DNA from 3 places in the Bacillus sp. mrc49 genome. Region 3 is predicted to be linked to each of the others. Evidence: riboswitches for the same ligand, from Rfam matches in the RefSeq annotation. Region 3 holds a riboswitch; each other region holds the start of a gene.

Region 1 (10,161 bases), on a different contig from region 3:
GTTTCCATGACTTTATCCTATCCTCCGTCAAAGAGACTACGGCCTCATACGTCCTTCCCTCTTTATTATGGAGAATGATGCAAAATGCTTCTCTGTTGATTTGCCTGTCATCTTGATAACCCAAAACAATCGATTTTGCCGGTTCCAATAGACTGATGTTAGCAAAGCGGTATTGATCATCCAACCCTTTATCCCGCTTTAAAATTTGCACTGTCGATTTAAGTTCTTCTGCCGTTAATGGATCTAACGGATGATCGACCATCGCTATCTTTGTGCTAGATGCTTTTTCCATCGTAACCTCTCCTTATGGATAATATATCGTTCAAGCGGTTCTCGAGAAATTGCTGACTTCATCAATTCCTTTTACTTGCCTGGCTCATTCTGTTTGTTGATTGACCTCAGCTCGTTTTCAACCGTAAATTTATTTGTACAAGGATATCGACCGTTCATAATTCTTCATCCAGGAAACAAGGTGACATATGGCATTGCCTTCATCGACCATCAGACTCCATACCAATTCAGGCCCTTTTCATTCAAATCGATCCACACATTCTTCGTTTCCGTATACATATCCATCGCTTGGATCCCCAGTTCCCTTCCAAAGCCGCTTTGTTTCCTGCCGCCAAAGGGAGCGGCGCTATCCAGCATGCTAAATGTGTTAACATACACCGTCCCGGCTTTTAGCCCCCTTACCATCCGGTGGGCCCGTTTTAAATCATTGGTCCATACACCCGATGCAAGGCCATACAAGGAGTCATTAGCCTTGATTAAAGCATCCTCTTCATCCTTAAACTTGATCACCGACAAAACCGGACCAAATATCTCTTCACGGGCAATCGACATCTCATTGGTGACATTCTCAAAAACGGTGGGCGTGAAGAAATAGCCATTACCTGCATCTAGGTTTCTTTCACCGCCAATGACTAGATTAGCTCCCTGTTCCAGGCCTTCCGCTACGTATTGCTCAATTTTGTTCAGTTGCTGCAAGGAAACTTGCGGACCCATTTGGGTCGTTCCGTCTAATGGATTCCCCACACGTATCGACTGAGCTTTCTTCACGAATGATTCCATGAATCGGTCATATATGCTTTCTTGAATAAAAAGTCTGGTGCCCGATGCACAAACTTGACCTTGAGCAAAGAAGATTCCAAACATGGAACCATTCACTGCATTCTCGATGGAGGCATCGTCAAACACGATATTGGGTGATCTACCTCCTAATTCAAGACTAATTGGTTTTAAATTCTTACTTGCCGCTTGCATGATCAGCCTGCCCGTATTGGTAGAACCTGTAAAAGCGATTTTGTCGACGTCCGGATGTGAGCTGAGGGCATCACCAGCTATCTTCCCATATCCTGGGACGACATTGATGACTCCGTCAGGAATACCGGCTTCCTGAAAGACTTTCACCATTTCCAGTATACTCACCGGAGTTTGCTCTGCTGGCTTGATGACGATCGTATTCCCTGCTGCTAAAGCAGGAGCAAGCTTCCACATGGTCAACATTAGCGGAAAGTTCCAAGGTACTATCGCCCCAATGACGCCGATGGGTTCCTTCAAAGTATAGTTGAACCGGTCATGAGGAGAAGCAAGGGTGCTGCCCTGTACTTTGTTGGTTAATCCCGCATAAAACTCCAGAACATCTATCATCGCTGGCATTGCAATAAACTTCGTTTCATTGATTGGCAAGCCATTGTCTTGCGATTCAACTTCAGCAAGCCTATCTGCTTTCTCCCACAGCGCCTGGGCCACTTTATTTAGTAATCTTCCTCTATCTCCCGGGGCCATTTTAGCCCACGGTCCTGCTTCAAATGCTTTTCGTGCAGATTTCACGGCTAAATCGACATCTTCTTTACCAGCTTCGGCAACGATGGCATTTACCTCGGCAGTTGCAGGATTCAGTGATTCAAATGTCTTTCCTGATAACGAATCAACCCATTTCCCATCAATGAACAGTTGATAGTTTTTCCCCATCATCCGCTTCCCCTTTCGTAAATTGAATATGTAAGGCACAAAATCATATCTACATTAAACAATAAGGGCACGGGCGCTTTTTATATTGTAAAAAACGGAACATTCAGAATATTATTGCTGCACACTGATGATTCAAACCGACAAAATAGACCCTCGCCACCACGAACGGGATCTTGTCATTGATATCACGATATATCTCATGGCCCAATTAGGATGGACTGATACCTTCCTTGAAACGGAATTTATTGGGAGTACGATAACCAAATCTTTTAAATTCATTGATCAAATGTGATTGATCATAGTACCCACTTTCATTAATTACATCCCATACAGAATGGTTCGGTTTGTTGAGAAACAGATGCAGGGAATTTTGGAACCTGACGATTTGACTGAATAACTTAGGTGGCATTCCTACATGAACATCGAATTGCTTTCGCAAATATCTCGACGAGTATCCGGTCTCAACAGCCAATTGGTTCATTGATATATTACCTTTTGATAAATAAATCTTATTCAAGGAATAATCGATCATTGCCGGCAATTCATTACTAGAAAATATCTCCTTCCCCATTTCTTCTGTGAAGAGCTTAATCCTTCCACGAAAATCCCTTTCATTAATTATCCTTTCCATAATGGAAGGATCGATCTTTATCATATCGGCTAATGGAATTTGACGATCAATCATTTCCTTCATGGAATACCTAAACTGCCGGGTTTCCTGTTTAGGCAAAAACCTGACACCGAAATAGTCACAATTAGCCTGGAAGTTGATCGTTTTGTACTTGAGGACGGTCCCGCATACATGTGCGCAGGGATTTATGGGATTGCAGCAAAATAGGATATCGATGCATCCATCCGGAACGACGGACATTGGATGATTTAAATCGCGATTAATTTTGAATTGATAGAATAATGTAGTGGAATGGATTGAATTCCTTTGTTTATATTCTATATAATATTCCGTAAGTGTCTCGAATTCCGGTTGGAAAGGAAAATAATCAAGGTTTTTGAAACTCTGAATAATGTTCATTTTTTCCTCACTCCCCTTTTATATAGTCTTAACCGCCGAAGACTTCTTCAGATGCACCCGGCTATGCAAGCATCATGAGCTTACTCATGGACCCACCGGGTGAAGATAGCTTAATGGAATCTATTGCAGCACCCTCACTTCACTATCCGCTTATGTCATTCACATTTGCTCACGGATGCATTGTTTTTAAGATTTCGACACGCACGAACAATTTCCTTTTATTAGAAAAACTTTATGAAAGAGAACCTTTACATCGAACAACACCTAACATTTTCCCAAAGCAGAATTTGACTGGACCAAACATATAAATAAGGAAAAACATACCTAAACTAGGTATAGTGATGATATGAATTTATCATTCCACGTTGACATTGGATCGGGAAAGCATGACCAATCAAATTCTCCAGATAAGGATCATCTTCAGGGCAAGGAAATTCATTGGAGATTCCTTCTTCGTGTTCACACAGAGCGAAGTTCAACGGAAGCGCGAGATCCCTGCAGTGAATTGAAACGCATAAAGTACAAACCACCCAAAGCTGTGGAAATAGGTTTTCTGAATAACTATAAATTGAGGGTAGTGCAAGGGTACGTTCATCGTACATATCAAATCAAAATAGGAATAACAAAAAAAACTGCAGACAAACCCAAATTTTCATCGAGTTTGCCTACAGTAAGAAGCAACCCTGAGTGGGTTGCTTCTATATGATGATATGACAATTATTTCTTCAAATGATACGGAACCGTCGTAACCACTACATTCCTTCTATAAAGTAAGTAGGCACGAATCAGTAAACTAGATTGGTTATGGAGAATATTGTGCCAACCCTTCTTCGGAATGAATTGGGGGATGATCACTGTTACTTGATAATTGGATTCTCTAGCCTTATGCTCAACAGTATCCACAAATTTAGTCAATGGCTGAATGATGCTCCGGTAGTAGGAATGTAGCGTGACGAGCCTGATATCCGGCTGCCATTTCTTCCATTTTTCTTCGAATTTCTTTTCATCTTCCCTTTCGAAGGAGATGTATACGGCAATGATTTGATCTGCAGAAAGGGACTTGGCATAATTCAATGAATTTTCAACTACATGTGTGATGCCGGCAACAGGAACGATGATAACATTTCCTTGGATGGGTAGAGTCGGCTCACAGGTAGTGATGCGCAATTGATCGCCCACCGCATCATAATGTCTCCTTATGCGATGAAACATGAAAATGATGATTGGCAGGAAGATCAATACAGGCCAAACATGAACGAATTTAGTTAAAAAGAAAATGATCGTGACAATAAAGCTAATCATCGCGCCAATAGAATTTATCGTTAACTTCACGATCCAGCCTTTAGGCTTTTCTCTGATCCATTTAACCATCATGCCCGTCTGCGACAAGGTGAATGGAATGAAAACACCTACTGCATAAAGGGGAATGAGATTCTCGGTATGCCCTCCAAAAGCGACGATCAGGATAATCGATGCAAGGCCAAGGATGATGATTCCATTGGAATAACCTAAGCGGTCTCCCCTTATCGTAAACATCCTTGGAATGAACTTATCCTTAGCTAAATTGACCGCTAGCAACGGGAAAGCGGAATACCCGGTATTGGCAGCAAGAATCAGGATCAATGCCGTCGTGCCTTGTATAAAGAAATACATGAAATTCCGTCCAAATATTTCTTCGGCGATTTGGGATACCACCGTTACTTCTGCGCTTGGAACAATGCTTAAATAATAGGCCAGAAATACAATCCCCGTAAATAAGACAGCTAGTAACGAGCCCATCGCTATTAAAGTTTTGGCTGCATTATTCGGTGCTGGATCTTTAAAGTTAGGGATCGCATTGGAAATCGCTTCGACGCCTGTCAAGGCGGAGCTGCCTGATGCAAATGCCCTCAGCAGGATGAATAAACTGATGCCCGCGACTGGGGTTCCGATCGAAGCATGCAATTCGGGTGAGACATCGCCCGTCAAGATTTTGTACAGTCCCACCCCAATCAGGATGAATAATGCTAAAACGAATAGATAGACAGGATAGGCCAATACCGAAGCCGACTCTGTCACCCCTCTTAAGTTAAGGATGGTAAGCAAGATCACAAAAATGATGGCAATGACGACATTATAAGCATGCAAGCTGGGAAAAGCGGACGTGATGGCATCCGTGCCTGCAGAAACGCTCACGGCCACTGTCAATATATAATCCACCAATAATGAACCACCAGCAATCAACCCTGGATTTATGCCAAGATTGTTTTTTGAAACGACATAGGCACCCCCGCCATGAGGGTAAGCGAAAATGATTTGCCTATAGGACAAGATAAGCGCCGTTAACAGGATCAAGACCCCGATGGCGATTGGAATGGAATACCAAAAAGCCGCAGCACCGACCGTAATCAGAACGATCAATATTTGTTCCGGGCCATATGCAACGGAAGACAGCGCATCAGAAGATAATATGGCCAATGCTTTTGTTTTGTTAAGCTTTTGATCACCAAGTGCATTTGACTTTAAGGGTCTCCCTATCAAGAACCTCTTTATTGATGATAACATCAAGAATTCACCCGCCAAGTTTAAGTAATAAGTTTAGGTTACCCTGCTAAAGCAAAAAACCAGAAAAAAAATAAAAATGCCTGCAAGTCATAACTAAATAGACCTGCAGACATCATTTTTTTGTCTAACAAGCTCCACCTTCCTTCTCATATAACGCTTACGAGGTTAGCTGTCGGATTCGGACCTAAGAGTAGCCCTACCTTGGAAGGATTCACCCCTTGGATTATACAATAATCCCAATAACGGGTCCCCCGCACCAAATGGTTTAAGCGATTTAGAAATATGAAACTGTTGATTATCATACTCCCGTGAACTGGAAAAGTAAATGAAAATTTTTCATGTAAAAAGAATAATTTTTTTCAACTAAGGTTATGTTGATAATCTATGATTCCTACGTGATCCAACCCCAGCAAATACAGAAAGGATGACCGTGATTGTTATGCCCAAAAATACGATGAAGCCGATCATATCGGATGAATTCTTAGATGAAGTGGTTAAAGAAATCAATGAACAATTTGGAGGACCGCTAAATGAAAATAAGCATCGACTCCAACATTTGGACGATGAAGAAAGAAGTTGAATTTCCCCTGTCCTTCTGGATGTTTCGTACATATCCATAGTCCTATAAGATAACTCCGGTTAACTCAACCGGAGATTTTTTGGCTGGCCTGCCTTTCTTTGACGACTCGTCCAAACCGTTTTAGCTTATCCTCATAGAATGATAAAGTAGTCATCATCAAACCGAGCAAGGATGATACTACGCGATCCTAAGCCTTGTTTAAGGTAAGCATGTTTTTTCCACTTCATGGGCATATAGTTGCGTTAGCCTTAGATGACAAGCCAGCGTATCCATATTCCCCCCGCCAATTTCCCACCAGGTCCATACCGTAGTCCACTTTTTCACAACTTGCGTCCATTGGGCTTAATGTTTCGGTTCATGAAAGCAATGGGAAAAGTTCATTCACTTCTTGACGTCCTTACTTTTATGGTCATCTTAATTTCAAAAGGAGGGATGAAAAAATGTATATGCATCATTCACCCAGAATGGGTATCATTCACACAGAAATGCCATATCTAGGGATGGCTGCGCAAGTATACTCCGGATTTTTAGAATTTCAAAAGGATGTTGAGACTGTGCGAGAAACTGAAAACAGACAGTCGCTTTCCGCTCCTATAGATAAGTTTGAATGATCTCATGGCATTAACTGCCGCATCATTCTTCATAGATACGATCTGAACCGACCTATTAAAGGCCGGTTTTTATTATTCAGCGTACACACGCGTCCCACCAAAAGATGTTTTATTACAGATAAGAATTCCACATAATAAAGTTGCCGGAGTGGAATTTTTTTCACCACTGGATAAATTGACTTTTTTACGAATCATGATATATTAATATAGTTCTTTAGCACTTAAAAGCGTTCAATTAAAAAAGATTGGTTTGTATACATAACAATGGAAGGGCCTGAATCAAATGGAAAAGACGCATCAAGATTTAAAAAAGGGTTTATTGCCAAGGCATGTCCAGTTTATGGCCTTGGCTGGAATGATCGGAACAGGCATCTTCAAGGGAAGTTCCGATACATTGAATATGGCCGGCCCAAGTGTCGTGATCGCCTATTTAATAGGAGGACTGCTATTATTCATCGTAATGGCAGCTTTAGGGGAGATGGCAACCGCATTTCCTAATTTGAACGTACAGCATCTCATTAATAAAGCATTTGGCTTTCAATTGTCCTTCATTGTAGGCTGGCTCTATTGGTTCAATTGGATCATCGTGATCATTGTGGAAATAGTCGCAGCCGGAAGTTTTCTACAATATTGGTTCCCTGATGTCCCCTTGTGGCTGACAAGTATTCTTTGCGCGTCAGTAGTAATCGGGATCAATTTGTTTCAGGTTAAGTACTATGGAGAACTCGAGTTCTGGTTTGCAGGTATTAAAATAATAACGTTAATTGCTTTCATCATTTTGGGGGCTTTGATTTTGCTTGGCATTTTTCCTAGCTCGGCTTCATTTTCTAATTACACAGAACATGGAGGCTTTTTCCCAAAAGGATTTGGCGGGATATTAGGGGCACTTTTAGTGGTGATGTTTTCGTATGGCGGGGCGGAATTAATCGGTATAGCCGTTACGGAAACAAAAGATAGCCAGCGCGTCATACCAAAAATCATCAAAGGAACCGTATTGCGGGTAATGCTATTTTACATCTTGCCAATACTTATCATTTGTGGAGTCATTCCGTGGAATCAGGTAAGCAATGAAGTAAGCCCTTTCGTTCAGGTTTTCAAGATATCCGGGCTTCCAGGAGCAGCTGATATAATGAATTTCGTTCTTTTGACAGCAGTCTTATCGGCGGCCAATTCCGGCATCTATGCTACCTCACGGACATTATTCAGTCTTTCCCAGAACGGAGAAGCACCTAAGGTTTTCAAGCGAACGACCCAAAAGGGCATCCCCCTCAATGGGATACTATTAACAACAATTTGTATATTAGCTGGTGTTTTTTTATCCTATTTGTATCCAGATCTGATATTAAGCTACCTTATGGCCATTCCGGGATTCACCGTTTTATTATTATGGATCAGTATTTGTTCCGCGCAGTTGAAACTTCGTAAGCATTACACTATTAAACAAGGTTTCCGGGTTAAATGGCACCCCTATACAACGATAATTGCCATTTCTGCTTTAAGCGCTATCTTTTTGGCCTTTATCTTTAATAAAGAAAATATCATCGGTTCCATTGTATGCCTTGTAACACTATCTATTTTTATCCTACTTTCTTTCATCATCAAACAAAAGAAAACAGATATAAAATAGGATGTTCCGTTTCGAATATGAATGGAAAAGAAGCCCTGAATTTCCTTCAGGGCTTCTTTATTTTATCCACTTATCCCCCAAAATTGAAATTCCCGAAGATTTTATCCTGATAATCCTGCCTTTTTATTATATTTTCACCATACATATGTTAAAATATCCAATGAACCAATCATCCTACAAATTTGAGGTGTATTTGTTGTCCATATCCAAAACAAATCGTTTATCACTTGTCGAGCAGGTCGTTTCCCAAATCGAGACTTTAATCGAATCCGGAGAATGGGGGATTGGAAGTCAGATTCCGCCTGAAATGGATTTGATCCAACAATTCGATGTAAGCAGAAATACATTAAGAGAAGCGATACGATCTCTTGTTTATGCAGGACTTTTAGTTACGCAACAAGGAAAAGGAACATTCGTCAAATCATCAAGTGCCTTGGGCATCGCGTTTCAAAGAAGGATCCAACGATCAAGTTTATTTGAAACGTTAGAGGTGCGTCATGCCCTTGAAAGACAGGGAGCCCAATTGGCTGCCACTAGACGGGATCAAGAAGATATCGAAAAATTACGGCTTCACATAAAAGCCTGCAAAAAAGCGGCAGAAGCAAAGGACCTAAGGGCATATGAGGAAGCGGATATATTGTTGCATAAAACGATCATGGCTTCCTCACATAATGGCTTATTGATTGACTTGTACGAACATATGGAGGATTCCTTGCATGATTCGATCCATCAAATCGCTGGGATGAGCCCTGATGCGAATTTACACTTAAGCATCCATTGCAAGCTAGTTGAAGCCATCATCGACCAGGATGTGGAGCGGGCAATCGAATCGGTGAATGGATACATTGCACATTTCAAAAAATTCATAGACTAAGTACGGAGGAATATTATGGCCATGCAACAAGCGGTAAATCAGCTAGAACAAAACAAACAGAATAGTAATACCAGACTTGGACTGCTCATCATCGGAATTATCCTACTCGGAGCCAATCTAAGGGCTCCCCTTACATCAGTCGGTCCCCTTGTAACATCGATTCGCGATGCATTGGGCATCACCAATGCACTTTCTGGTTTCTTAACGACATTGCCTTTGCTCTCTTTCGCTTTATTATCGCCATTTGCACCTAGGATAGCCCGGCGTTTCGGGATGGAGCTCACCTTATTTGCATCTTTGATATTATTAACGGTCGGAATTGCAATACGCTCACTTGGCGGTGTCCCGACATTGTTCATTGGAACGATTTTAATCGGGCTTGCCATCGCAATCGGCAATGTTTTGTTACCGAGCCTGATCAAGCATAACTTTGCAAGAAATATCGGTTTGATGACCGGAGTTTATGCAGTTTCCATGAATTTATGCGGGGCCATGGCATCCGGCATCAGTACCCCCATTGCATCTTCATCGAGCATGGGTTGGGCTGGTGCCCTCGGATGCTGGGGCATCCTATCGCTCATAACCATTTTCTTCTGGATGCCGCAATTAAGACGGCCATTCAGAAGGGAAAGAAACGTACAAACCGTTAAAAAACAAAAAAATACGAATCTGTGGCGTTCAGGGTTAGCATGGCAAATTACGTTTTTCATGGGCTTACAATCCTTCATCTTCTATACAGTCATAACCTGGATGCCTGAAATCCTCGAGCAAAAAGGGCTTAACGCCGATGAAGCCGGCTGGATGCTATCCATCATGCAGCTTGCCGTCATTCCCATCACCTTCATTGTGCCGATTTTAGCCGGGCGTCTACAGAGCCAGCGCAAATTGGTTGTTCCGCCTGCCGTCTTCCTTGTTGCGGGG
Region 2 (10,161 bases), on a different contig from region 3:
CATAGAAGAGCGCGGAATTACTGGAGCCGCCCATCATGCCGCTCATCATGTTTTCACCTAGTGTGTATTGGACTGTTTCCACATCATCTTTATCCATCAGGTACTTTTCTACTTTTTCCGTTTCCTTTTCAATATCCTCTTTTAACTCGCCAGGTGCTGGAGTATAAGTGACGATGATCTGCTTCTCTTCATCTGCCGGCATGAAGCTGACGCCGATGCTTGGAATTAGGAATAAGCTGCCGACCAATAATACTATAGCTGTACCGAATGTAATCAATTTATGGCTTAATGACCAGTTCAGTGCCCTGCGGTAGAAACCGGATAGCTTGCTTGGTTTTTCTTCATGTGACTTCAACTCTTTTTCGGAAAGGCCGTTTTTAAATAATGAGTCTGCCATGGCCGGTACAAGAGTGATGGCAATGATTAATGATGCGACTAATGCGAACACCATCGTTAAAGCGAATGGCATGAATAGCTCGCCGACAGGTCCTGTAACGCTTGCCAACGGCAGGTATACGGCTACAGTAACAATTGTTGATGAAAGAATCGGGATGAACATTTCCTTAGTGGCGGAACGTATCAATTCGCCGCCTTTCAATTGTTCGCCTTTTAGTGCCATCCTTCGATAAATATTTTCGATTACCACTATTGAGTCATCGACGACTCGGCCAATTGCAACAGTCATGGCTCCCAATGTCATGACATTAAGTGAGATATCCATTTGTTTGAGCACCAAAAGGGCTGCCAACAAGGATAGTGGAATCGAAATGACGGAGATTAGGGTCGTTTTGAAGTTTCTTAGGAAAAGCATGATCACTATGACAGCAAACAGACAGCCGAAAATGGCCTTGCTAATCATTGTTTCGACAGAGTCTTTAATCGGTTTTGCTTGATCAAGCGTAGTATGTATGCCCACGCCTTTAAATTCATCTTTAAACTTGGAAACTTGGTCTTGCACTTCATCGACAATGGCGACTGTATCGGCATCAGGCGATCTTGTAACCTGTATTCCAATTGATTCGCTGCCATTTGTCTTCGAAATGGACTCAGCCTTACCGATGATTTTCACGTCGGCAATGTCCGATAATTTGACACTTTGCATTTGGGGAGCAGTTGGTGCCGTTCCCGGGGCCGCTTGATTAGCTTCCGCTTGCCCCTGTGCCGGTGCTGTTTGTGCTTGTGCTCCGCCAGTTAAAGGGATCTTAATGTTTTTCAAGTCTTTTAACGTGGAGATGTTACCGTCAACCACGATCGTTTTTTCTTTATCGTCAAAGTTATATAAGCCAAGCGGCATGTTGACATTTGCGGCTTGAATGACCTTTTTTACGTCCTCTTCATTGAGTCCGTATTGTGCCATCTTTTTTTGATCGAATTCAAGGCTGCCTTCATTAACTTGTTGTCCTGAAATCGTTACGGATGTCACCCCGTCGATTCCTTCAAGTTTAGGAACTAACACATCCTCAACATTTGTTGTCAGGGCAGGCAAATCAGAATCCTTATCGGTTACACTAAGTGCGACAACCGGAAAAGCATTCAATTCCAACTTGGAAACGCTTGGATCATCCACGCCATCAGGCAGTTCAAGCTTCTCCAATGCTTCTTTCACATCTTTTACAGCATCGTCCATATCCGTATCATAATCATATTGCAATTGGACGGAAGAAACATTGGCCATGGAAGACGAACTGACCAATTCTACTCCTGATAGATTGGTGACTTTTTGTTCAATTTGGTCTGTGAGTTTATCGGCTACTTCCTCAGGTGCAGCCCCGGGATATACGGTGGAGATGCTGATCAAAGGGGTGGAGATGTTTGGGATGGTTTCTTGTTTCATGTTTAAACCGGAATATAAACCTGCTGCAACGATGATGATTGTAAGCAACCAGATTGCCAGTTTATTCTTTAAGGAAAATTTGATTATCGAATTCAAGCTTTGTACCCTCCATACATAATATTGTGACCAGCCGGTCATAGACTCAAATATATAGCATATTAATTACGATTGCAACAGATAGTAATCCGTAGTTATATCATTGAGATTTCAAGGGTTTTGAGATACAATGTGGATGAAGTGACTGAATGGTCATATAGGGACAATATTTAAAGGATAGGATGGATCTGATGAATGAAAAACATAAATTGATCATAGATAAATCGGTAGAGCTTTTCTCGGAGAAGGGCTATCATTCTACCTCGGTTCAAGAGATTGCCGAAAAGTGCGGGATAGCAAAGGGGTCTTTTTATAATTATTTTAAATCGAAGGAAGAGCTGCTCGTATCCATTTTCAAGTACTTCTATGAAGCGTTGACGGACGCTTTGCTCGATTGGGAACTTGATGTTTCTTTATCCAATAAAGACAGGTTCCTAGGGCAAATTTCCGTTCAAATTGAACATATGACGGGGAATACCAACTTAATTCAAATGCTGATGCAGGAACAGATGGTACATATCAGTAAAGAATTGGATCAATTCTTGCATTACATCCATGAAGAAGGGATGATTTGGTTCCAGCGTAAAATTACGGAGTTATACCCGGAACTGCCTGCAGAATTTCTGCCGGACTGCACAGTCATGCTGGATTCATTGTTCAAAGGATATATGGGCATCCTCATGAGGAAAAAAGATGCTTTTGAAGTGGAATTATTCCCTAACTTCTTTTTGAATCGGCTGGATTCGTTAATCGCAAGCCTGCAAAACATGGAAGACCCACTATTGAAGCACTTTCCTTTGCCGAATTGCACGTTGCATGACATTAATCCAAAAGAGGAAATCCTTTTGATCATCACTAAACTTTTGGAAATGGAAACCCAAGAAGAAGGAAGGAAAGCGAGTAAAAATACGAAAGCATTGAGTGCGATTCAAGAAGAGCTATCTAAAGGTAAGCCAAGATCGATAATATTGGAGAGCCTTTTATTATTCTTGGAAAAAAGTGATAAGAAGGGCCCCTTATATCCAAAGCTTGTCTTAACGATGAAGGAATACTTAACGAATATATGAAAGGAAGGGGCGCAACGCCTCTTTTTTTTATAGTGTTCGTAAATTACATTTAGTCATGAGTGCGTTTCAAATGATATGGTTTAGGAAAAAGTATAGGTAGTGAAATGTGATTTGTTCATTATACGTATAGGGGGGAAGATCATGAGATGGAAAAAAGGAATGCTGATTTATAACGAGAATGCAGGTAATCACAAGCTGGCAAGAAACCTCGAAGGTTGTCTTCCGGTGATTGCACCACAAATAGATGAGTTCCTTATTATGAAAACCAAGGAAAAAGGCGATGCTCACCGTTTTTGCCTGGAATATGGGGAAGACATGGATGTAGTTTTCGTATTAGGAGGAGATGGAACGGTCCATGAGTGTGTAAACGGTCTATCACCACTTGCGAAGCGGCCGTTGTTCGGTGTTTTACCTGGAGGGACCTGCAATGATTTTTCCAGGACGTTAAACATTCCCCAAAATGTTCGCCAAGCTGCGGAGGCCCTGGTTAATGGCAAGGTTCGTCCCATCGACATCGGGGTGGCCAATGATGTGTATTTCTCTAATTTCTGGGGAATTGGACTTGTTTCCGAGACCTCGAACAATATTGACGATCAGGAAAAAAACCGGTTTGGAAAGATCGGTTACTTATTAAGCGCGATAAGGACGATTGGAGATAATGAAGGCTTCGAATTCAAAGTCGAATATGATGGGAAACAGATGGAAGGGGAAGCGCTCATGATTTTGGTCATGAATGGCTCATTCATCGGGACCAATGTTTTGCCTTTTCCGATGCTGAATCCTGATGATGGGAAATTAGGCGTTGCCATTTTGGAAAATGCAAACTTTAGTACTTTTTTAGAATTAATAACGATGAAACGTGAATGGTCCGAAAATCTAGGTTCGAATTCGGGAGTGACTTATGTACAGGGCAGTAATTTAACTATTGAAACGAAGACGCCGCTTGATGTGGACATGGATGGAGAAAACTATAGCAGTCAGACTCCTGCGGGAATTAAGGTGCTTGAACACCATTTATCGGTATTAACCCCAAGTTAGAAAAGAGCGGGGGTTAATTATGTGTTTTTTGTTTTAATGGTTCCTTATATCTGCAATTGTTTCCAAAATAAGATAAAATATTAGAAGAAAGATCAATTTTTGCAGGGGGAACACATATGGTTTACCAGGTAAGATTGTTAAAGGGCATTTTTGAGCCTGACAGGAGTCGTTATCAGCTGCAAAATGCTGAGGCGGTCACTCGGCTTGGAAGTAAATTGCTATTGTTATATTTTCTTAGTCTTATTGTATTTGCCATTGGTGGATATTTTGGGATTGGTTCCGAAACCTTTTCCAAGCAAATCACGACGATGAGTATGAATGAATTCGAAGCGGGAAAGCTGCTGATCATGGGCGGCAATTTGATTGCCGGTCTCCTTTACCCTTCTTTATACATATTTTTAGCGTCTCTCTATTTTTGGATTATCGGGGAAGTCCCATACATAAAAGTAGTAATCGTTCAAATGATCCTATTTTGCTTGCAGTTATTGGAAAAGGTTTTGCTGATTCCGATGTTCATACTGTTACATGTAGGAAACGATGGCAATCCTTTTTCACTCGGAGTCATAAGTCAGCATTTTCTCAGCAATGATTACTTTATACATGTTTTCAGTGAAATCACCATTTTTCAATTGCTGATTATATCCCTGCAATACTTCTATATAAAGGGATTTTCAGAACGAAATCATTATTTGATTTTTTTATTGGTTGCGCTATTCTATTTGGTCACATGGTTTGCTAAAGCCTTTTTGGCATACATACATGTGGGAGTATTTGTCTAAGGCGGGTGAAGGGGAATGAAAGGGAAATGGAAGATAACCGCGGTCTCCGTTGCATCGATCGTTTTAATAACAGTCAACATATATCTTATTGAAAAGAAAGAAAGCAAAGTGGAACGAACCGTTTTCGTGGAAAACTGGTCAAAGGTAAAAAAAGATACCATTACGGATACCATTCAAACAAAGGCGATTGTGAAGCCTGCAGAAGTGCATGATATTTATTTCGATGCCAAGAAAAATGACTTCCGGAAATTCCTCGTAAAAGAAGGGGATGTGATTACCGCTGGCGCGTCATTGTTTGAGTATACGACAACGGAGCTTGATGCGCTTAAAGCGGATCTATCGGCGGAGAAGACGGCTGCTGAAGGAGAAATTTCAGGGATCGACCAATACATAGCGAAGCTGAGGGCATATCAAGGGAATCTGGACCGTGATCCTGATAAAGCGGTCATTGATGATTCGGTGGAACAAAAGTTGAACATCGATATAACAACGAGCTCCTCGGAGCTTATTAAAAGTAACATCGAGCAAGAAATGTACAAGCAAGAACTCGAAAAAAGCCGTTTGAACGAAAAAGTGAAGATGTTGAGTACCCAGTTAAGTTCAATAGAGACACAGACCAGCGCGGTCGAGACGACAAGTGAGGCTGACGGCATAGTTAAAAATATCAACAAAAACCTTAATAATCCCATCATATCGATTGCTTCGGCAAATATGGGAATTGAAGGGGATTTCTCCGAAAGCGAAATGAAAAAGGCCAAAGTGGGCATGACTATAAAGGCAAGCGTCCCCGATCTAAAAAAGGAATTAAAGGGGAAAATAAGCCGTATCCATTCGTATCCGGCAGAAGAGCCAACACTAACAAAAGATAACCGTTTTCCATTTCAAGCGATGATCGAAACGGAAGGTGAAGAAATTGAGCCGTTGACGGTTGGATCCAAGGTCAGCCTATCCGTTATAACCAATGAAAAGGCGGGGGTACCTTCTGTCCCTGTAGGAGCTGTTCAACAAACCAAAAAACCGCATGTCTACAAATTGACGAAAAAAGGCTATTTGGATAAACAATACGTGACGTTGGGGCTGAAGGCTGAAGGAAAAGAGGAACTTATAAAGGGACCTGCAGTAGGAGATGTCATCCTGATGGAACCGGAGAAAGTGATGAAAAACCATTCTCATTTCATTACGCCCGTTCACTTCGAAAAAGTGAAGACTAAAACCTACAAGAAGTTCACCACTAGGGAAAAGGTAAGATATTTATTGCTAGGAGTCCTTGAAAAATAACTAAATTCCTTGTGTGAAGGGAGTCTGAATAATATATCGGTATAACTATTTTGGATAAATATAGAAAAGGAATTTTTATATAATCGGTCTACTATACTGAATTTTCAGACATTTTTAAAGATTTTTTATATGTTCGACAAGAATAAATATTTACAGATTAAAGTTTTTAGTATAATATTTTATTATAAGTTAATTCGCTTAATCTTATTCAAGAACGGGGGACCCAACTTTGTGGATTTAATCCGCTAGGGGTGAATTCAGAAATGAAAGGGCATTTGTGTTTCCAATTCCTAACCCGACAGCTAACCTCGTCAGCGTCTTTAAGGGAACATGTGTGAATATTCACGCCAATAAGAAATCGACACATGAAGTGTCTTTTTTTTCGGCGTAAAGATAGAGTTTTTCAAAAAAAGAAAAATTACTTTCTTTCTATTAGTATCTGTTTCCCTTACCGAGACAAACGTTTTTGCATCAAAGACTTTATAGAAGGTGAGGAAAGTACATGAAGAAAATTAAATTAAGTTTAGCAAGCCAGATCTTCATTGGTTTAATTCTAGGGATAATCGTTGGAGCCATTTTTTATGGTAATGCGACAGCTCAAAACTTTTTACAGCCATTCGGGGACATTTTCCTAAGAATGATCAAAATGATTGTTGTACCAATCATTGTGTCAAGCCTGATCGTTGCAGTTGCGGGCGTAGGTGATTTGAAAGCTGTAGGTAAATTGGGTGCAAAATCACTTTCATACTTTGTAGTGGTAACCCTTACAGCGATTGCTGTTGGTCTGATTTCAGCTAATATCATCCAGCCTGGTGCCGGTGTGAATATGAATAATCTGGAACAAACAGATATCTCCACATATGTTGATACAGCAGAAACGAAGCAGCATGAATCATTTGTGGACACACTCGTTCACATTGTGCCGTCCAATCCAGTAAAAGCCATGGTAGAAGGCGATATGCTGGCAATCATCTTCTTCTCCGTATTGTTTGGACTAAGTATCGCGGCCATCGGTGAAAAAGGTAAACCAGTATTCCGTTTCTTCCAAGGTACAGCAGAAGGAATGTTCTACTTAACCAATATGGTCATGAAATTCGCTCCTATCGGGGTATTTGCCCTAATTGGTGTGACCATCTCCAAGTTCGGTTTGGAATCTTTAATTCCGTTAGGGAAGTTAGCGCTTTCTGTATATGGAACCATGATTTTCTTTGTTATCGTCGTTCTGGGGCTTATTGCAAAATTTGTAGGATTCAACATCTTTACGTTAATTAGACTTCTTAAAGCGGAATTGATTCTTGCGTTCTCTACTGCAAGTTCAGAAGCCGTTCTTCCGAAAATCATGGAAAAAATGGAGAAAGCGGGATGCCCGAAACATATTGCTACATTCGTTATCCCGACTGGATATTCATTCAACCTTGATGGATCGACATTATATCAAGCATTGGCAGCTATCTTCATCGCTCAAATGTATGGAATTGATTTGAGTGTTTATGAGCAAGTTACGTTAATGCTTGTACTGATGATTACTTCCAAGGGTATTGCAGGCGTACCGGGTGTATCCTTCGTCGTTCTTTTAGCTACATTGGGAACAGTTGGTATTCCTGTCGAAGGTTTAGCATTCATTGCTGGTATCGACCGTATTCTTGATATGGGACGTACGGTAGTCAATGTAATCGGTAATTCACTGGCTGCAATCGTCATCTCTAAATGGGAAGGTCAATTCAACCCTCCATCCGCCGAGGAATTAAAACAAGTTTCTTAATAACGAAAATCCAGAGTGAAGGTTCACTCTGGATTTTTTTTAATTTAAAACGCGGCTTCGTCTATTCATAAGCGGACGACTGCAAAGACCCCCGTATCACACAAGGTCTCAAATGCTCCTGAAATCTTACCATCACACCAGGCGAATTGGGTCATTCCGATTCAGAGGTATTCTGCAGATTGCCTCGGCTTCATCCTTATCATGATTAACCATTTTTTATAATGTGGATATTTAAATGTGCGGAGTTTGTTCATTATATAAAGGTGAAAGTGTAGTGCAAGTTTCCGTATTTAGTGAGGGTGAATGAATATTCTCGGTTATATAACCTACGTCAAAACCAAAAAGTTTGTTAAAATAACAGTATTGATTGCAAGTTCGGAGGGGGTCTGGTTATGAAGAATGTTAGCGATGATATATTATATATGCATATGCAAGCTTCCCAACGGTTTGTCCTATTTAACGGACTCAACTTTCGGGAGTTTTCCTATTCACTGCCACTTGCCTTGGATTCCATCTTATTATTGAAACATCAATTCGATGGTGGGGAATACAATTTGAACGTGCTGCTTGAGAGTGCTTCGTCACAGTCCATCGCCAAGCTTCTTAAAGAAAACGTCCGCTCATATGGTGATTTTTGCTGGGTCGACTTTGAAGAGGAGGAAGGGCTGAATGAGCTGGAAGGAAGGGAACTGGCGGAGCTTTTATATCTAGGTCATACCAAGACCCATTTGCAGCCTCCTTTTTTTCCTAAATTGAATAACCAACTTGCGTACCTTGCACAGGACGATGGATGGTTCAATAAGGTCTATTTTCGATCTCTTTCAACATTTTATATGATGTTGGGAAGTTTAATCCCTCTAAAGCTGGAGCTGCTGAAAGTAGAGCGGACGTGGCTCGGAGTCCGAAAGAAAAAAGAATTAACGGCCATTCCCCTTGAAGTCATTTCCGCCTTGATTCCGATACTTGCCGAGGGCATCGTTTTTTCGTTTCGAGATGTTAAGTATTCAAGAGCGAAAATAGAAATTCCTGTATGGGCCGTTGGTGATTATTTAAACATGGACGAGATGCATGAGGACTTTTCAGACCGAAACGCTGGGGCGCCGGATGTCTTCATCACTTTCAGCAGAAAGGAAAAAATATGGGATTGTGTCATCAAAAATGATTCCTACAAGTGAGATTCTCGATCTTTTCATTCTTTAGTAGTAAGACTTACTATCTCATGCATACAAGATAAGAGGGGGTTCAGTGAACGGCTGCCCTTAGAAATGATTGGAAATGCACCGATGATGGAAGTTTCGCTTTTCCCGTTTTAGTGTAAAATGATACAATGAACATGGTTAAAAGAATATTGGAGGGTAATAACTCATGAAAACTAAACTTGGTTTGCTTTATGGTGGAAAATCTGCGGAGCATGATGTTTCAATGCAGACAGCTTTAGCGGTCATTAAAGCTCTCGATTTAGCAAAGTTTGATATATATCCGATTTACATAACAAAAGAAGGTTCATGGATAAATGGACCGAAATTGACGGCACCTGCCGAGAATGTCGCGGCTTTGACTTTTTTACCTGAAAAAACGACTTCCCCGCTGGCGCTGCAAGCACATTCAACTGATGAAAATAGCGAATCGACTGGATATGACGTCATTTTCCCATTGCTTCACGGACCAAATGGAGAGGACGGCACGGTTCAAGGAATGCTGGAACTGTTAAATCTCCCTTATGTAGGGAATGGCGTATTAGCGTCGTCAGCTGGAATGGATAAGGTTATCATGAAAAACATCTTTGCCCACGCTGGACTTCCTCAAGTGAAATACACGTGGTTCATTCGCTCTGAATGGGAGGCTAATAAGGAAGCTGGCATTAAAAAGGTTCAAGATGAAATAGGGTACCCTTGCTTTGTTAAACCGGCGAACTTAGGTTCCAGTGTCGGCATCAGCAAATGTGATGATGCACATAGCTTGGAAAAAGCGGTAGCTGAAGCTTTCCAATTCGACCGGAAGATCATCATTGAAGAAGGGGTCATTGCTCGGGAAGTGGAGTTTGGCATTCTCGGCAATGACGATCCCGCTTGTTCGGTGGCAGGGGAAATCATCCCTAAAAAAGACTTCGCCTTCTATGATTACTCAGCAAAATACGAGGATGGCAATTCCGCAATGGTCATCCCGGCTGAGATAAGCGAAAGCGAATATGCTGCATTATCCGATATGGCAATAAGAGCCTTCAAGTCATTGGATTGCTCGGGATTGGTCAGAGCTGATTTCTTCTTGACCAAAGATGGTGAAATTTATATTAATGAAGTGAATACG
Region 3 (10,161 bases):
TTTCAGAAGTAATGGCACCTTATCATTTCGAAAAAGAATATTGTCATTCATCATGGGTGAGATGGATAAAAAGCTTAATGCAAAAGCAGCTTTGAACCAAAATATCAATAAAAATATCGTTTTGAGATTTTTAGGAACAGCTGTCATGGGTGTAATGGAATCTTATGTGCTGGGAGAAATTGATGGTGATATGGAATCCGTAGCCATGCAAGTGGGCGAGTTGCTCAAAAGAAATATATAAATAGGTGAGGGGATTGTTATGAAAATCAGTCAAACGAAGGATTTCCAATTGGTGGCTAAATTAAATGAATATGTGCACGGTTTACACTCAAATTTATATCCTGCCCATTTTAAGGAATATAATCATGAGAATGTGAAGGCTGGTTTCAAAAGCCTCTTTCAAAACGAACGTTTCATTTTCCTGCTGGTGGAAGATAATGACGAAGCGGTAGGCTATGCATGGATAGAGACAAGGGAATATCCCGACAATCCATTTAAAAAAGCTTATAAGTCCGTTTATGTACATCAAATCAGCATAGTCGATACAAAAAGGAATAAGGGATATGGGTCAAGCCTTATGAAACGGATAGAAGAAATTGCCATCGAGAAGGGAATAGACGTATTGGAATTGGATTATTGGTCAGGGAACAGTGCGGCAAAGCAGTTTTATCAAAACCAAGATTTTACAAAATACAGGGAATTTGTGCATAAACAGTTGTGACGATATTGTAAAGCATTGGGTGTATAGAAAGGATTCAACGTAGCTATTATAAATAAAACAACCAAAAAACTTTTCCGATAGTGAATGAAACATTAAAATATTAGAATGCATGGTATGTATGGGGTGGAACCTTCTTAATAAATGAAGTAAGCTCTTCTGCTTGAGCCAACGATTGTGTTGCCTGAAGATCGGTGCAGCCTTTTTTATACAGCTATCGGGGGCAGGATAATACAAATAACGATATTCGTGTAAAATTTTTTTCGGAAGGAATTGGTCATTCGAAGTATGTGAAGACCACACATCAGCGAACCTGGAAACCTATATTTACAGCTGCTATGTGGAAATGAATGGCGATGTAATCATGGAAAAAGCATAAGAGGAAATAAAAGGTCCCCCCAAAACAAGCCTGTATAAAATGGAGATAGCCCGTAAAAAAATAATCAGAGTATCCTGTTGACAGTATATCTACTGAGTGATACGATATACATGTAGTAAGTCTCACTGGATACCAACGCGACTGAATCGTTAGGCTGTAAAAAAAATCGATTTAACCATGCACATGTATACTCATTACTGAATAGCATATCATTAGAAAAGCTATACTGTGAAAAATTTTCCTCGGTACTGAGTTATACTTAATATAAGTCAGACTAAGTAGAGGAGGCTCTGAACATGGAAAATTTAACTGAAATGCTGAAGGGGTCGCTGGAAGGCTGCGTGCTCGAAATCATCAGCCGCCACGAAACTTATGGCTACGAGATTACCCGCCGCCTGAACGAGCTTGGGTTCACTGAAGTCGTGGAAGGGACGGTCTACACCATCCTCGTTCGCTTAGAAAAGAAAAAACTGGTGAACATAGAAAAGAAACCGTCAGATATGGGACCGCCCCGCAAGTTTTATTCACTTAATGATGCCGGCCGCGAGGAACTTGAATTGTTTTGGGAAAAATGGGCTTTTGTTTCCTCAAAAATCAACGTCTTAAAGTCAATTTAGCATCATATAGTATTCCGTAAGATATTAAGGTGTTTTGTTCAGCTTTAAAAAATAGGAGGAAAAATAACATGATGGAAATGTTCAAAAAAATGATTGGTGATAAAAGAGAATACAAGGTGATGATGGCGCGGGTCGATGCCCTTCCAGAGGATTACCAGTTTGTGTTTAAGAAAATTCAAGCCTACATGTGGAATTTCTCAGCTGGTAACGGGATGGATATGCTTCGCATGCAGTATGAATTAATCGATTTGTTCGAAGTTGGTGCAGCGGAAGGCAGGCAAGTCCTGGAAATAACAGGGGATGACGTGGCGTCCTTTGCCGACGAACTAGTGGCAAACGCTAAAACCTATGTCGCCAAATATCGTGAAGATTTAAATGAGACTATCGTTAATCGATTGGGAAAAAATAAATTTAATAAATGATATGGACTGAATAGCTGATTGAGAATGTGTATTGCCTATGCTATTCAGTTATATTTTCAATTAGTAGTAAGTCATACAGATTATCAGTCACACTAAATAGAGGAACATAGGCAAACTAGCTCCGCAAGACGCGTTACGGATGATTACGGATATAGCTGGCGGTCTTGCCGAGCTGATTATAAGGAGGAAAAAGTATGGAACATGCAGTGATTTCTGTAAAAGGGCTAAAAAAATCCTTTAAAGGCAAGGAAGTCTTAAAGGGGGTCGACCTTGAGGTGCAGCGTGGCGAAATTTTCACATTGCTGGGCTCAAATGGAGCGGGCAAGACGACGACGGTCAATATTCTTTCGACACTATTGAAGGGCGATGGCGGCGAAGTAGATATTTGCGGTCATGATGTCCAGCGTCAACCGGATCATGTTCGCCAAAGCATCAGCCTGACAGGACAGTTCTCAGCTTTAGACGGTATGCTCACAGGGCGGGAAAACCTGATGATGATAGCCAAATTGCGGCGGATTTCCAATCCTGCCCATGTCGCCGACGATTTGCTTGCAAGATTCAGCCTGACCGATGCGGCCAACCGCCGCGCGGACAAATATTCCGGCGGGATGAAGCGCCGGCTTGACATCGCCATGAGCCTGATCGGGACGCCTGCAGTCATTTTCCTCGACGAACCGACGACAGGGCTTGACCCCGAAGCGCGTATAGAAGTCTGGGATACTGTCAAGGAGCTTGCTGGCGGCGGCACGACCATCTTACTCACGACCCAATATCTGGAGGAAGCCGAACAATTGGCCGATCGCATCGCCATCCTTCATGGCGGAAAAATCATCTCGACCGGCACCCTTTCTGAACTCAAAAAGATGTTCCCTCCAGCGAAAGTGGAGTATATCGAGAAGCAGCCGACATTGGAGGAAATTTTCCTCGCGATCATCGGCAAAAAGGAGGAGATGTAAATGAAACGTAAAACAGGGGTATTGCTAGGGCGTTTAATGCGAAACATCATGCGCAGCCCGGATACAATCATCACGGTCGCAATTACGCCGATCATGATGATGCTGCTGTTTGTCTATGTATTTGGCGGCGCCATTAAGGCCGGCACGGATAATTATGTCAATTATCTATTGCCGGGAATCTTGCTGATGGCCATCGCCTCAGGCGTCGCTTACACTTCCGTGCGTCTGTTTACGGATGTAAAGAGCGGGCTGATGGCGCGTTTCCTTACCATGCCCATAAAGCGCTCGTCAATATTGTGGGCACACGTGTTGACCTCGCTTGTTTCCAATGCGCTTACCATCGTGGTTGTCATCCTCGTTGCACTCTTGATGGGCTTCCGGTCCAACGCCGGAATCCTCGATTGGCTCGCGGTAGCCGGGATACTCGGGCTGTTTACATTGGCGCTGACATGGCTGGCGATCATTCCCGGACTGACAGCGGGGTCCATGGAAGGGGCTACAGCCTACTCATACCCGCTGATTTTCCTCCCGTTTATCAGTTCGGCTTTTGTCCCCACCGAAACCATGCCGAAAATTGTCCGTGCGTTCGCTGAGAACCAGCCTGTGACATCAATCGTGAATTCGATACGTGCCCTTTTGTATGAAGGATCTGTTGGTAACGGAATCTGGATCGCGATTGCCTGGTGCGTCGGCACCATGGTCGTCGCTTATTTCTTCGCCAGTATAGTATTTAAACGTCAGTTAGGGTAAGCGAACCATAAAGAAACGATACGACTCACAAAACAATGGCATTTGTGTTACATGCACATGCTATCATCTGGAAGGCTGCTTTCATGGCGGCCAAACTGCATTGTTAACATAAGTATCCATGGATTACATTTTCGCTAAAATGTAATTCATGGTTTTTTCTATATAAAGACAATATCATAAATTCTCTGCGAGAAGGCTATAAATCTAACAGGATCTCTATTTTTGCTTGTGCAACGAACGGAAGTGGTTATATGCATATGAAAAAAAGGGGAATCCAGCAAAATCAGATTTTTCAATACATTGATTTACAACTAGCCTTGGTAAACGTAGAATAGACGGAAATAGTGCCAGCTGTCAGTGAATTTTCACCTTGGTACATGGGAAAGGAGCAATTTCGCTTGCTGGGCGTTTAGTATACCTACGGGACTTTATCCTTGCTTTGTCGATTAGTAAGACGAGATAACATTCATGAATTCATTTTCTTATCTGGGTTAGAGTAATGATGCACTTGTGTTCACATGGAAGAAAAGGAACCGAGGTCTCTTTTTAACATTTATTCGTGTGACCGAAATGATGCAAATAGAAACGGTCGGGCTCCTAAGTAACAAAGGGCCTTTAGGTGCAGGGCGATTCTTCTGGAGGTGTTCCTGTATGGTCGATGCTGCACCTACATTGTAGTGTTCTGCACTAAAAAGTGAAATGATGTATTGGAAGGTTCTGAGAATGAAAGGTGCTAAAGCTTTTTTTCACATAGTTTGAAGGAAAAGGAGCGGAAAAAAATGGGAGAGAAGTTTCGCAGAAAATCACCAGAAGAATTTTTACAATCCATTCATAAAGTTCACCGTGGCCGCTTGAAAATCATTCTGGGGGCAGTGTCCGGATCTGGGAAGACTTATCATATGCTATTGGAAGGAAATGCATTAAAGAGAAAGGCAATTGATGTAGTAGTAGGGACAGTAAGTGCATCCGATCGCCCCAGAACCATTGAACAAATAGGGGCGTTAGAAAGAATTGCACCCATTGAGTGGATGGAGGGTGGGATCCTTAAACAAGATTTGGATATTGATTCCATCATTGAACGGAATGCTGAAGTTGTTCTTGTGGACACCTTGGCCCATCGCAACCGTCCAGATGCCTCAAATAAGACTAGATTAGATGATGTGCTAACGTTAATGAGCTACAACATAAGTGTCATCACAACGATTAACATCTATGAATTGGAGGGTGTGAAGGAGGTAGCTGAAAAGCTTTTGGGTGTGAGGGTTCAAGTGGACCAGTGCGTTCCAGATAATACGCTTGCAATGGCAGACGAGGTGAAGCTTCTGGACGTTACCCCGGAACAAATTCTTAATCGCCTTCAAGATGACTTAATCGAACAAAAAAAAGAAGCGAAAGGAAAAAGGGGGGAATTATTCAGACGAGATAATTTGGCCGTATTACGGGAGCTTTCCCTTCGCTTTTTAGCTGGAGAGGTTAACGACGAATTAGATGATTACCGTGAACAACAAGGATTGATAGGGCCATCTGGTGCTTCTGAGCGAGTCCTTGTTTCGGTCCAATACCATTGGAATGGATCCATACTCATACGGCGCGGGCAACAAATGGCAAAACGCCTGGGCGGGGAGTTATATGTGGTGTGTCTTTATTCTCCCATTAAGAAATTGTCAAAGGAGGAGGGAACCTTCAGGAGATCTATTAAAAAGCTGGTACATAAAATAGGTGGGGAATTTGAAGAACGTCCCCTTGCAGGAGAGGATGTAGCTGGGGAAATAGTAAATTATGCAACTGAGAAAAATGTTACAAGAATCGTAATGGGTCAATCGAAACGAAGCCGTTGGGAGGAAATCATTCACGGATCGATCATTAATAAGATACTTCAAAAAAGCCGGAATATTGATGTTTTTATCGTCGCTGACCGAACGGGAAAAAGTGGTGAAAGGGTGATCCCGGCCAAGTGGAAGGATGAACATAATCTCAATCCATATCGCCGCCTGTCAAATGAAGAGGTAATAGATCATATTGATAAGATCCGCCATGGGCAAATGAAAGTGTATATCGGTGCTGCGCCGGGTGTTGGCAAGACTTATACGATGCTCCGCGAGGCAAACGAACTAAAAAGGAAGGGGATAGATATTGTAATTGGGTTTCTTGAAACGCATGGAAGAGAGGATACGTTTGAACAAATCGGCACATTAGAACTAATTCCGAGAAGGAAAATACAATATAAAAATGTAGTGCTGGAAGAAATGGATACAGACGCGATTTTAAAAAGGAATCCTGAGGTTGTTCTTGTTGACGAATTGGCTCATACAAACATACCTGGAAGTATGAATAAAAAACGTCACCAGGATGTCGAAACAATTTTGAAAGCGGGCATTTCCGTTATTTCCACTATGAACATTCAACATCTGGAAAGCTTAAACGATAGTGTCGAACAAATTACCGGAGTCCGCGTTCGTGAAACAGTACCAGATCATATCCTGCGTATCGCAAAAGAGATTGAACTTATTGACATGTCACCAATTGGCTTGCAGCAACGAATGCTGGAAGGGAATATTTATGCCAAAGATAAAATTGATCAAGCTCTAAGCAATTTTTTCAAAACGGGCAATTTGATAGCTCTGCGTGAATTAGCTTTACGTGAGGTAGCTGATGATGTGGACGAAAGGCTTGAGTCATGGGAAAGAAAGCGGACCTTAAGGGGACCTTGGAGAAAGCAGGAGGTTATTTTTGTTTGTGTTAATTTGCGTCCGGATAGTGAACGTTTAATTCGGCGGGGCTTCCGTATTGCCTATCGGTTAAAAGCACAATGGTTCGTCGCTTACGTTAAGGACCATTCGCCTCTAAAAGAGGAGGAGGAAAAAACATTAGAAAAACTTAAAATATTGACAGAACGGCTTGGGGGGGATTTCAACATGTATGAAACGCATCATCGACGAAAAGTAGTTGGGGAGGTGGTTAAACGATTATATGAAGAAAATGCAACACAGGTTATTATCGGACAATCTGCACGAAAAAGGCTGGAAGAAATCATGAAAGGATCGGTTGTACAAAAATTGCTTCGTGCGGTTCGCCATTTGGATGTATTGGTGGTTGCCGATCATAAACCAGAAATGGCAAAAGAACTTAAAGAACCATAATAATGCAAGTACGGAATTCAAATCCCTTAATAAGGGGAAGGGTTAAACCTGTGTGGAAATACACATAGTATAAACAACAAACCCAGTTGATTATCATTCTGGGTTTGTTTGAATTGGTAATTTGGGGTGTTGCGGAAGAGGAAGGATCAAAATTATGCCTTGGATTCTAAGGATTTTTCAAGATCTCTATCTACAATGAACACTTCCAGTCTTTCCTCCGTTTTCGTGCTGATATCACTATGGCTGGAAAGAACGTTGCATTTTGTCAGCCGTTTCACGATCTCCTCGAAGTCTTTACTGTACATTTCCCTTAACACCTGCCTCATTTCTTTGACTAGCCTCCGCCCGGAATCTTGGGAAACAAGGTGTTTTTCTTCCACAGTCAGCACTCCCTTAAAACGGGTAATGACCATATCCTGTACAATGTATGTTTTCGCCTCTTGAGGACCTCGGCCCATAAGCTCTCGCTGAAATGTAATAAAGGCTGCACTTATTTCAGCCTCTAGTTTCTTTTTGGAATTCACCATATTGTCTCCCCTGCTTTTCTCCAAATTTATGCAACTTATCATAATGTCCGGCCTGATTCTTGTCAATAACATTCGAAAAAATGATTCTTAACTTGAAATAGTAAGATTTATAAAGAAAATAAGTTTTTTTAAACGGGAAAATTAGTGATATCATAAGGAAACATAAGGAATAATGAGAATATTATAGAATAAGTGGGAAAATTGGTCTTATTCGCCCCAAAATGCTAATTTACAAGTGGCAGGTAACGAGCTTAGAATAACAACATATTCAACACCAACAATTGCAATTCGGCTTAGTCCTGGGTGATCAGGAACGGAGGAACCAATTTTTTGGGGTTAATTCTGCTTATGCAGAAAGGATGAGAGAATCTTTCGCCATCCTACCCGTCAGCTAACTTCGTCGGCTAAAGCGAAGGAGGTCATGAGACCGCCTTAATCAAGGGGCTTTTTTGTTGTGAAAACGGCAAAAGGCAACTTGAATGATAAGTAGGTCTTTTTAATTTGCCTATTTTCATAAGAAGAAGGACCATGGAAGACAGAACGCAAAGGAAGCACATGCTGGCTGGGCGTTAAGTAGACCAATGAGTACTTTTTCTCCAATTATATTTGTTTGCTAATGCAGCGTATCCAATAACCGGTGCGTGAATCATTTTTGATTTGCGCGCGGATATGGATAGCTACTGCATGGCTGCATATATGGGGGAAAAGTAAGCATTGGTCTATTTTTTATGTTTTCAACTGGCAGGCTACACTTCCCCAGAAAGTATGCAGCTTGAAACTTGGTCACAAAAAGTAGTAATGAGGTGGATTGCATGGGAAAAGTATTGGTTGTTGGGAAAGGGGATTTATACAAATCTGTAAAGGGAAGTATAGGAGCCACCCACACGGATACAAGTAACTTGGAAATTGTAGATTATGAAGAAGAATGGTTGATGCCGACAAGAGAACTGGAGGATTGTGATGGATTAATGGTTGATAAATCGAACCAGTATAGCTGTATTTATTTGTTCCCAAATTGTCTACTTGATGGAATTAATCTTTTGAGGATCTTTTCAGGGCTCAAACATTTTAGGCTGTTTGTTGTCACTCATCATCATCGAAATTCCAGTCTATATAAAAAAATGGGAGCCGATTTTGTCATCGTCAGTAAACCAGACGGTAACAGCTATGACTGGCTGCTAACAAGCGGAACCTAATAACTTTAAGGGGGTGAGCCATTTTAATTGTTTAACATATTCATCGCTTGGAAGGAGAGATGATGATGGATCTTTTATCGGTGTCACTTACAACTTTTTCATTCTTGCTGTTTTTTGGATTTCTCCATTTTTGTAACAAAGTTATCGAAAAAAAAGGAGAGTAGAAGCATGCTTTTATTAATTATTGTTGGAGCACTTTCGTTGTACTTGGTTCATGCTTTAATTTATCCGGAAAAATATTAATCGCTACAAAACGGAGGAAATGCAAATGGATTATTTACAAATCGGTCTGGTATTGGCACTCGTTATTATTTTGGCCATACCACTGGCGAAATACTTAGTTAATGTTTATTCCCTTGAAACAACCAAACAAGATCGAATGTTTGGGGGAATAGAACGGGGCATTTTTAAACTATCTGGTATCCATACGGGTGATATGAACTGGAAGCAGTATGCTAAGGCCCTACTTTTGAGTAATATGGTCATGTTTATTATTTCGTACTTGATCCTTCGCTTTCAAGGCGGATTACCAGGTAATCCAAGTAATATAGCCAATATGGATCCGTTATTGGCATTCAATACCGCTGCAAGTTTCCTTACCAATACTAATTTGCAGCACTACAGCGGGGAATCGGGACTTTCTTATTTATCACAAATGGTCGTCATCATGTTTTTGATGTTCACGACACCGGCTACCGGCCTTTCGCTCTGTATGGCCTTTTTCAGAGGTCTGACCGGGCAGCGCAGTATGGGGAATTTTTATGTGGATTTAATTCGTTCCATCACCAGGATGCTTCTGCCGTTATCTATTTTAATCGGGCTTGTCCTAGTATCCCAAGGGGTGCCGCAAACCCTTGATCCCACAGCCGTTGCCACTACATTGGAAGGTGCGACACAGAATATTGCACGCGGACCTGTAGCGGCATTGGAGTCGATTAAACATTTAGGGACAAATGGCGGTGGATTCTTTGGTGTCAACTCGGCACATCCCTATGAGAATCCTAATGGTTTCACCAATATCTTAGAGATTCTATCTATGTTCCTGATACCTGTAGCTCTCCCGTTAACGTTTGGGTATATGGCAAAAAACAAAAAACTAGGGTGGATTCTTTTTGCGGCAATGGGATTAACGTTCCTTGTGTTTTTAAGTGTTACGTATTTCAGTGAACAAAATGGAAATCCATCATTAGAAAAAATGGGAATATCTCAAGAGAATGGAAGTATGGAGGGCAAGGAGGTTCGATTTGGAATCGCTCAGAGTGCCCTTTTCACAGCCGTAACGACAGCTGCTACGACAGGTACGGTCAATAATATGCATGATACGCTTACTCCGCTTGGCGGACTAGTGCCATTGGCAGAAATGATGTTGAACTGTGTGTTCGGCGGTGATGGAGTAGGTACGGTCAATATCCTTATGTACGCAATAATGGCAGTTTTCATTGCTGGATTGATGGTT

What was found. A riboswitch is a leader RNA that binds a small molecule or an ion and turns the genes downstream of it on or off. The one in region 3 is predicted to bind cyclic di-AMP.
Region 1: it holds a riboswitch for cyclic di-AMP, as region 3 does, so the genes downstream of both, CVN76_RS11175 (APC family permease) here and CVN76_RS12690 (hypothetical protein) in region 3, are expected to answer to the same signal.
Region 2: it holds a riboswitch for cyclic di-AMP, as region 3 does, so the genes downstream of both, CVN76_RS04995 (cation:dicarboxylate symporter family transporter) here and CVN76_RS12690 (hypothetical protein) in region 3, are expected to answer to the same signal.

Annotation. Positions count from the first base shown of each region.
Region 1 is NZ_PHNG01000687.1:55,909-66,069, forward strand. It holds gene CVN76_RS11155 (primary-amine oxidase) at 1-292, opposite strand, end outside; gene CVN76_RS11160 (aldehyde dehydrogenase family protein) at 502-1,974, opposite strand; gene CVN76_RS11165 (helix-turn-helix domain-containing protein) at 2,183-3,004, opposite strand; gene CVN76_RS11175 (APC family permease) at 3,722-5,548, opposite strand; cyclic di-AMP (ydaO/yuaA leader) riboswitch at 5,687-5,830, opposite strand; gene CVN76_RS30975 (hypothetical protein) at 5,988-6,128, shown strand; gene CVN76_RS31430 (hypothetical protein) at 6,569-6,739, shown strand; gene CVN76_RS11180 (amino acid permease) at 7,023-8,366, shown strand; gene CVN76_RS11185 (FadR/GntR family transcriptional regulator) at 8,563-9,240, shown strand; gene CVN76_RS11190 (CynX/NimT family MFS transporter) at 9,256-10,161, shown strand, end outside.
Region 2 is NZ_PHNG01000517.1:236-10,396, forward strand. It holds partial or broken gene CVN76_RS04970 (efflux RND transporter permease subunit) at 1-1,930, opposite strand, end outside; gene CVN76_RS04975 (TetR/AcrR family transcriptional regulator) at 2,122-2,997, shown strand; gene CVN76_RS04980 (diacylglycerol/lipid kinase family protein) at 3,139-4,035, shown strand; gene CVN76_RS04985 (hypothetical protein) at 4,152-4,814, shown strand; gene CVN76_RS04990 (efflux RND transporter periplasmic adaptor subunit) at 4,830-6,092, shown strand; cyclic di-AMP (ydaO/yuaA leader) riboswitch at 6,278-6,424, shown strand; gene CVN76_RS04995 (cation:dicarboxylate symporter family transporter) at 6,595-7,854, shown strand; gene CVN76_RS05000 (hypothetical protein) at 8,247-9,029, shown strand; gene CVN76_RS05005 (D-alanine--D-alanine ligase) at 9,220-10,161, shown strand, end outside.
Region 3 is NZ_PHNG01000688.1:279,897-290,057, forward strand. It holds gene CVN76_RS12650 (TetR/AcrR family transcriptional regulator) at 1-241, shown strand, start outside; gene CVN76_RS12655 (GNAT family N-acetyltransferase) at 260-721, shown strand; gene CVN76_RS12660 (PadR family transcriptional regulator) at 1,394-1,714, shown strand; gene CVN76_RS12665 (DUF1048 domain-containing protein) at 1,783-2,136, shown strand; gene CVN76_RS12670 (ABC transporter ATP-binding protein) at 2,331-3,092, shown strand; gene CVN76_RS12675 (ABC transporter permease) at 3,093-3,842, shown strand; gene CVN76_RS12680 (universal stress protein) at 4,622-6,982, shown strand; gene CVN76_RS12685 (DUF2294 domain-containing protein) at 7,135-7,509, opposite strand; cyclic di-AMP (ydaO/yuaA leader) riboswitch at 7,790-7,930, shown strand; gene CVN76_RS12690 (hypothetical protein) at 8,322-8,705, shown strand; gene CVN76_RS32380 (potassium-transporting ATPase subunit F) at 8,874-8,948, shown strand; gene kdpA (potassium-transporting ATPase subunit KdpA) at 8,974-10,161, shown strand, end outside.